2 regions of the Chitinophaga sp. CC14 genome follow, and region 1 is predicted to be linked to the other one. Evidence: riboswitches for the same ligand, from Rfam matches in the RefSeq annotation. Region 1 holds a riboswitch; the other holds the start of a gene.
What was found. A riboswitch is a leader RNA that binds a small molecule or an ion and turns the genes downstream of it on or off. The one in region 1 is predicted to bind thiamine pyrophosphate.

Region 1 (3,564 bases):
TCCATACTATACTGGCACTATTACTGCTGGATTTTATAGGGGCCTGGCTCATACATTGGGTACAGCACAAAACCGCCTGGATGTGGCAGTTCCATAAAATTCATCACATAGATACACAGATAGACGCCACCACTGCCCTGAGACACCACCCGGTGGAAAGCCTGCTGAGAGTAATAGCCCTCTTTACTGCTATTATGATTCTCGGAGTGCCCTTCTGGATGATCATGTTATACCAGAGCTTATCGGCTTTTATGTCGCAGTTCAATCACGCCAACATCCATTTGCCCAAATGGTTGGATAATGCGCTTAGCTGGGTCATTGTATCGCCGGATATGCATAAGGTACATCATAGCCATTACCAGCCTGAAACAGACGCTAATTATGCCAATATATTTTCTATATGGGATCGCCTCTTCGGCACTTTTGTAAAAGTACCGGATACGCTGGCGATCAGATACGGACTGGATGAATACCAGGACGCCCGCTACCAGGAAATAGGATCCCTGTTAAAAGTGCCCTGGGAACACGATAGGGTGATGAAGGAAAAAATCAGTAGTCAACATAAATAAATACCTATTTGCAAATAATTATTCCTTCACCTGTTTTTTAAATTCGAATATATATGCAACACTCAACAGCATTAACAAAAACAGCCTGTATATCAGCGCTCATCATTGGTGTACTGTCGGCAGCTTTCGCTTTCAGTACCCACACACCTTCCTATGCAGTTACCGCCGGCTCAGTAGCCATAGTAATAGGTCTTGTTTCCCTGTATATAGGAAGAAAAAATATTGACGATATGCAGCTCGCTGCTGCCGGCGTATTTATGGCGGTGGTAGCCTGCCTGGTAGGACTCTGGCAGCTATATAATTAATTGCTTCTATGGTATTTTTCCACGTAGCCTTCGGCGGCTTTTACCGGAAACAATACAAGCGAAGTATCTGACAGCTCTTTTATAATTGTTGTATCCACAATAGTGGAGGTATCTTTTACGCCTTCGGAGTGATTCCACAACAACAAGGTGTCATGTGTCAGCAACCATTTTTCGTATACCAGTGTGTACATGTTAATGGATCTGGCAGTTCCGTTCTTTCTTAGCTGGAAACCCTGTGTTTCCTTGTCCAGGCCCGCTACGGGCTGTATCCACTTTCCTATGAGCTTAGCTGCATCAATATGCAGCGTATCCGCAACAGCAGCAATGCTGTCAGTAATGCCGGCATTACTGCTGTCTGCGATAATACTAACCAGGCTGCTATCATCCTGTAATTCTTCCTTCTCCACCTCCTTCTTACTCTCCTTACAGGCAACCGCCAGTATCAATAAACACATTAAACTGAATCGTACCATAATTTAAAAATACACAATTCATCATTTGTAATGTAATTTTTAAATATTTCCATTACTTTTACATCTACACTTTAGGGGTGTTTATCCAATTAACTAAAAAGGATAAACTGAGATGATACCCTCAGTACCTGAAGCAGTTCATACTGCCGTAGGGAAAAGTAACTGAACCTTTCTCATCTTTCCACATCCTTAAAGTTTATTGTTTCACTTAAATTCCAATTAACATGGAAGTGCATGTAAACAATAAACTTTATGCGGTGCAGCCGGGAACTACCATCGCTGCACTCTTACAGTTTATTCAGATCTCTGCTCAAAAAGGCATTGCAGTGGCCGTCAACAACCAGGTGATACCAAAAACCTCCTGGGAAAACCAACCACTATCTGCAGCCGATAATATTACTATTATCCGGGCTACCCAGGGCGGCTAAACCCTGTATTTCATTTTTCGTATAGTCTTTTCCGTGATCATTATCACGGAACCGGCATTTCTATCTCTAAAAAAACCAGATATCATGCATAATCAGCCCGTGGCACTCAGCCGCACACCCTTTCCTGCCTCAGAGAAAATATATGTGGACGGAACCATCCACCCCGTGAAAGTAGCCATGCGCAAAATAACGCTCACGGATACACGTATTCATGGAAAAAATGGCGATGCCGTTCCCAATGCACCGGTAGTAGTATACGATACCAGCGGCGCCTTTTCAGATCCGGACATTCATATTGATGTAGCTACCGGCATTCCGCGCATCCGTGAAACATGGATCAACGACCGGAAAGACGTGGAGCAACTCCCGGAATACACCAGCCCGTTTGTAAGAGAGCTGATGAAAGAAGGCGGGAAGATGCCGCTCATGAGCCACACACATAAACCCCTGCGTGCGAAACCCGGGCAAAATGTAACCCAGTTGTATTACGCACAACAGGGCATCATTACACCCGAAATGGAATACATCGCCATCCGGGAAAATCAATGTGCTGATCAGCTGTTTGAACAAAACAACGCCCTCTGGCACCAACATAAAGGTCAGAGCTTTGGCGCCAATACACCCGTGAAATTCATTACACCTGAATTTGTACGCCAGGAAATTGCCGCCGGCAGAGCCATCATCCCCGCAAACATTAATCACCCGGAAAGCGAACCCATGATCATTGGCCGCAACTTCCTCGTGAAAATAAATGCCAACATCGGCAACTCTGCAGTTACCTCCAGTATAGAAGAAGAAGTGGAAAAAGCAGTGTGGTCCTGCCGTTGGGGCGCAGATACCATTATGGACCTGAGCACCGGTAAAAATATCCACGAAACCAGGGAATGGATTATCCGCAATTCGCCGGTGCCCATCGGTACCGTACCCATTTACCAGGCACTGGAAAAAGTAAATGGAAAAGCAGAAGCCCTTACGTGGGAAATTTTCCGCGACACGCTCATAGAACAGGCAGAGCAAGGTGTTGACTACTTCACTATCCATGCAGGCGTGCTGCTGAGATATATACCGTTAACGGCTAAACGCGTAACCGGTATCGTTTCCCGCGGAGGCTCCATCATGGCTAAATGGTGCCTGGCACACCACAAGGAAAATTTCCTGTACACGCATTTCGAAGAAATCTGTGAAATCATGAAAGCCTATGATGTTTCTTTTTCCCTGGGAGATGGATTACGCCCAGGCAGTATTGCCGATGCCAACGATGCCGCACAGTTTGCAGAACTCGAAACCCTCGGCGAACTCACCAAAATAGCATGGAAACATTCCGTACAGGTGATGATTGAAGGCCCCGGCCACGTACCGATGCACCTCATCAAAACCAATATGGATAAGCAATTGGAACACTGCCATGAAGCGCCTTTCTATACACTGGGACCTTTAACTACCGACATTGCACCAGGCTATGATCATATCACTTCCGGGATAGGCGCCGCTATGATAGGCTGGTTTGGCTGTGCTATGCTGTGTTATGTAACACCTAAAGAACATCTTGGATTACCAAATAAAGAAGATGTACGGCAGGGTGTAATCACCTACAAGATCGCCGCTCATGCCGCCGACCTGGCGAAAGGCCATCCGGGCGCACAGCACAGAGACAATGCACTTAGCAAAGCACGCTTTGAATTCCGCTGGGAAGACCAGTTCAATCTTGCGCTTGATCCGGAAACCGCCCGTTCTTATCACGACGAAACATTGCCTGCAGACGGCGCCAAAGTAGCACACTTCTGCTCTA
Region 2 (3,564 bases), on a different contig from region 1:
TCCGTTAGTGTATCATCCGGGTAGAACGGGTTGCCATCAGGCAGCAGCTTTATTATTTCAGCCAGCAGCTCCTTAATACCTTTCTTCTGCATAGCAGACACGGGTACTACCGCTGCTGCTTTGCCCCAGGCTTTGGCGCGTTCTACTAAAACTTCCATATCCTCTTTGAGGATATTATCCATTTTATTAAGGATGAGAACAATGGGTACTTTGAGTTTCAGTGAATCAAACAATTCCAGGTTTTCTTCCATAGAATCTTTCGAATCCATGATCAGCAAAGCCACATCCGCATCTTCGAGGGCCGATTTAACCGCACCCATCATTTTCTCGTGCAGCTTGTATTTGGGATCAATGATACCCGGCGTGTCAGAAAAAACGATCTGATACGCAGGATCCGTTAATACGCCTGTAATACGGTGCCGCGTGGTTTGCACTTTGGGGGAAATAATAGCCAGCTTCTCGCCGATAATGGCGTTCAGCAACGTGCTTTTTCCCGCATTGGGCTTACCAAAAATATTTACAAAACCTGCCTTATGCATGATGACATTTAAAACCTGGTGATGTTGCTTTCACAACTCAAACTTACCGAAATAAAAAAAGCCGAATTTCTTCGGCTCTTAATCTTTTTTATGGACTCCTCAGTCCTATTTTGTAGCGAGGAGCGGATTCGAACCACTGACCTTCGGGTTATGAGCCCGACGAGCTACCTCTGCTCTACCTCGCAATGAGGGTGCAAAGATACAAATATTTCAATCCACTCCAAATCTTTTTTAAAAGAAACACAAAAAGCCAACCGTAACTGGTTGGCTTTCATATTGGAATGCTTCATACATTGTTAGAATGGAAGATCGTCAGCGGGCTGCTCCTGAACGGGCTCTGCCTCGGGTACGGTCATTTCAGCAACCGGTGTCTTCCGCTTTTCCTCATCCTTACGGCTGAGTAACTGCAGCGAAAACACCCGGAGCCTGATGGCCCCGCATAACGCACCGGTAGCGGTACTCACATAAGCCTCCAGTTTTGGAGCGCCTTCTACGTACACCATTACACCCTGCGTTAAATAAGGAGCTACATTGGCCTTGTCCCAGAGCGAGCAATCCACCCAGGTGGTTCTTTCTTCCAGTATGCCCTGCGCGTTTTTAAAACGCTCATTTACCGCTACCGGAAAATTGAAAACAGTGGCGCCGTTGACTTCTTTTTTCACTACATCGCGGCCAAGATGCCCGATAAACTGAAGTTTCATCATCAGAAATAAAGATTTAAATGATTAAAAATTTATGAAAGATGACTGAGAGAAGTATCTCTGAAAATTACACCTTTTTCCTTCTCCCAAAAAATAATTTCTGATTTATTATAGATACAAGTATACCTTTGCATTAACACAACACATGGGGTGCCTTACTTTCAGGCTGAGATCACACCCAATGAACCTGGACCAGGTAATGCTGGTTAGGAATGAACTAACAGAAAACAGACATACTTAAAATGAAACAGCTAATGTTATTAGTGCTGCTATCTATAGCAGGCGCTTTACATGCACAATCCCTGGTTACCGGTACCGTTACCAGTAAAGCCAGCGGCCAGCCACTGGAGGGTGTTACCATCTCCGTCAACCAAACCGGCGCTGTTACCGACAGCAGAGGCCACTACAGTATTCATCTTCCTAAAAAAGGAAACTATCCCTTAACCGCCAGCTACATCGGCTTCAAAACATTTACTACTACCATCACGGCGAATAATGCCACGCAACTGACGGACATTGCACTGGAAACAACCGCACTGTTTGTAAAGCCGGTAGAGATCAGCAGCTTACGCGCCGGTAAAAATTCGCCTTTCGTAAACACCACTTTAACAGCAGCGGATATTAAAAAACAAAACCTCGGTCAGGATCTGCCCATTCTGCTGGATCAGCAGCCCGGCGTGGTAACCAACTCTGACGCGGGTACCGGTATCGGCTACACCGGCATGCGTGTACGCGGGTCCGATATCACCCGTATCAACGTTACGGTAAATGGTATCCCGGTAAACGATGCAGAATCGCAGGGAACGTTTTTTGTAAACATGCCCGACTTTGCCTCCTCCGTTAGCAGCGTTCAGCTGCAACGCGGCGTAGGTACCTCCACCAACGGCGCCGCCGCTTTTGGCGCCACGCTGAACCTCAGCACCAACGAATTCAATGAAAAAGCATACGGCGAAATCAGCAACAGCTACGGTTCTTTCAATAGCTGGAAACATACGGTGAAAGCAGGTTCCGGCCTCATCAACGATCACTTCACCATTGATGCCCGCCTCTCCAAAATATCATCAGACGGGTATATCGACCGCGCCACTTCCGATCTGCGCTCTTTCTATACTTCCGCCGCCTATGTTTCTGCCAAAACAGCCATCAGGCTCAATGTCTTCTCCGGAAAAGAAAAAACATACCAGGCATGGAATGGCGTACCACAGGCACTCCTGGAAACAGACCGCACCTACAATTCTGCCGGCACCGATAAACCAGGCACTCCTTACGATAATGAAACGGATAACTACCAACAGGATCATTACCAGCTATTCCTGAACCAGGAAATAAATTCACATCTCAACTTCAACGTAGCCTTCCACCTTACCCGCGGACGCGGCTACTACGAACAATATAAAGCGCAGCAAGCCTTCTCGGAATACGGATTGACAGGACCCGTGATCAACGGCAAACAGGTAGATACCACCGACCTTGTCCGGCAGCTGTGGCTGGATAACTACTTCTATGGTTCCGTATTTTCCGTAAACCGCACCGGCAACAAATTCAACTGGAGCCTGGGCGGCGGCTGGAACCGCTATACCGGCGATCATTATGGCAAAATCATCTGGGCGCAAACAGGTATCGATAAAGACCATGAATATTATAGATATCCCGCTGCCAAAAACGATTTCAATGTTTACTGGAAAGGAGAATATAAACTCACATCTGCACTGAGCATTTTTGCAGATATGCAGTACCGCAACATCATGTACAACATGGATGGCTTTGAAGCTGCACCTACATACATGGCACACGTGAATTATAATTTCTTTAATCCGAAGGCAGGTATCTCCTACAACATTAACCCTACCAACCGTGTATTCGCTTCGGTAGCCATTGCGCACAAAGAGCCTAACCGTGTTGACTTTGAAAACAACTTCGGCACAGCAACACCCAAACCGGAAGTACTCCGCGATGTGGAAGCCGGCTATTCATGGAACAACAACATCGCTGCTATCCAGGCGAACGTTTATTACATGAACTATAAAAACCAGCTGGTGCAAACAGGTATGCTCAACGATGTTGGCGCATACATCCGCACCAACATTCCCAAAAGCTACCGCATGGGTATTGAAGTAAATGGAAATGTAAAACTGGGCAGCCTCGTGAGCGTAGCCGCCAATGCAGCTTTGAGCCAGAACAAAGTACTGGACTATCATGCCATTACTTACGATGCCGGCTATACGCCGCATACACAGGTGTTCAACAAAACAGATATCTCGTTCTCTCCTTCCTTCGTAGGTGGGTTAACGTTAACCGTGAAACCGGTGAAGAACCTGAACATC

Region 2: linked by a shared signal. The riboswitch ahead of PV783_RS09490 (TonB-dependent receptor) and the one ahead of thiS (sulfur carrier protein ThiS) in region 1 are both predicted to bind thiamine pyrophosphate.

What each region holds. Positions count from the first base shown of each region.
Region 1 is NZ_JARBFY010000001.1:886,248-889,811, reverse strand. It holds gene PV783_RS03805 (sterol desaturase family protein) at 1-569, shown strand, start outside; gene PV783_RS03800 (hypothetical protein) at 623-874, shown strand; gene PV783_RS03795 (lipocalin family protein) at 871-1,347, opposite strand; TPP riboswitch at 1,411-1,519, shown strand; gene thiS (sulfur carrier protein ThiS) at 1,572-1,775, shown strand; gene thiC (phosphomethylpyrimidine synthase ThiC) at 1,860-3,564, shown strand, end outside.
Region 2 is NZ_JARBFY010000002.1:46,675-50,238, reverse strand. It holds gene era (GTPase Era) at 1-539, opposite strand, end outside; tRNA gene PV783_RS09500 (tRNA-Met) at 653-724, opposite strand; gene PV783_RS09495 (single-stranded DNA-binding protein) at 836-1,243, opposite strand; TPP riboswitch at 1,377-1,470, shown strand; gene PV783_RS09490 (TonB-dependent receptor) at 1,483-3,564, shown strand, end outside.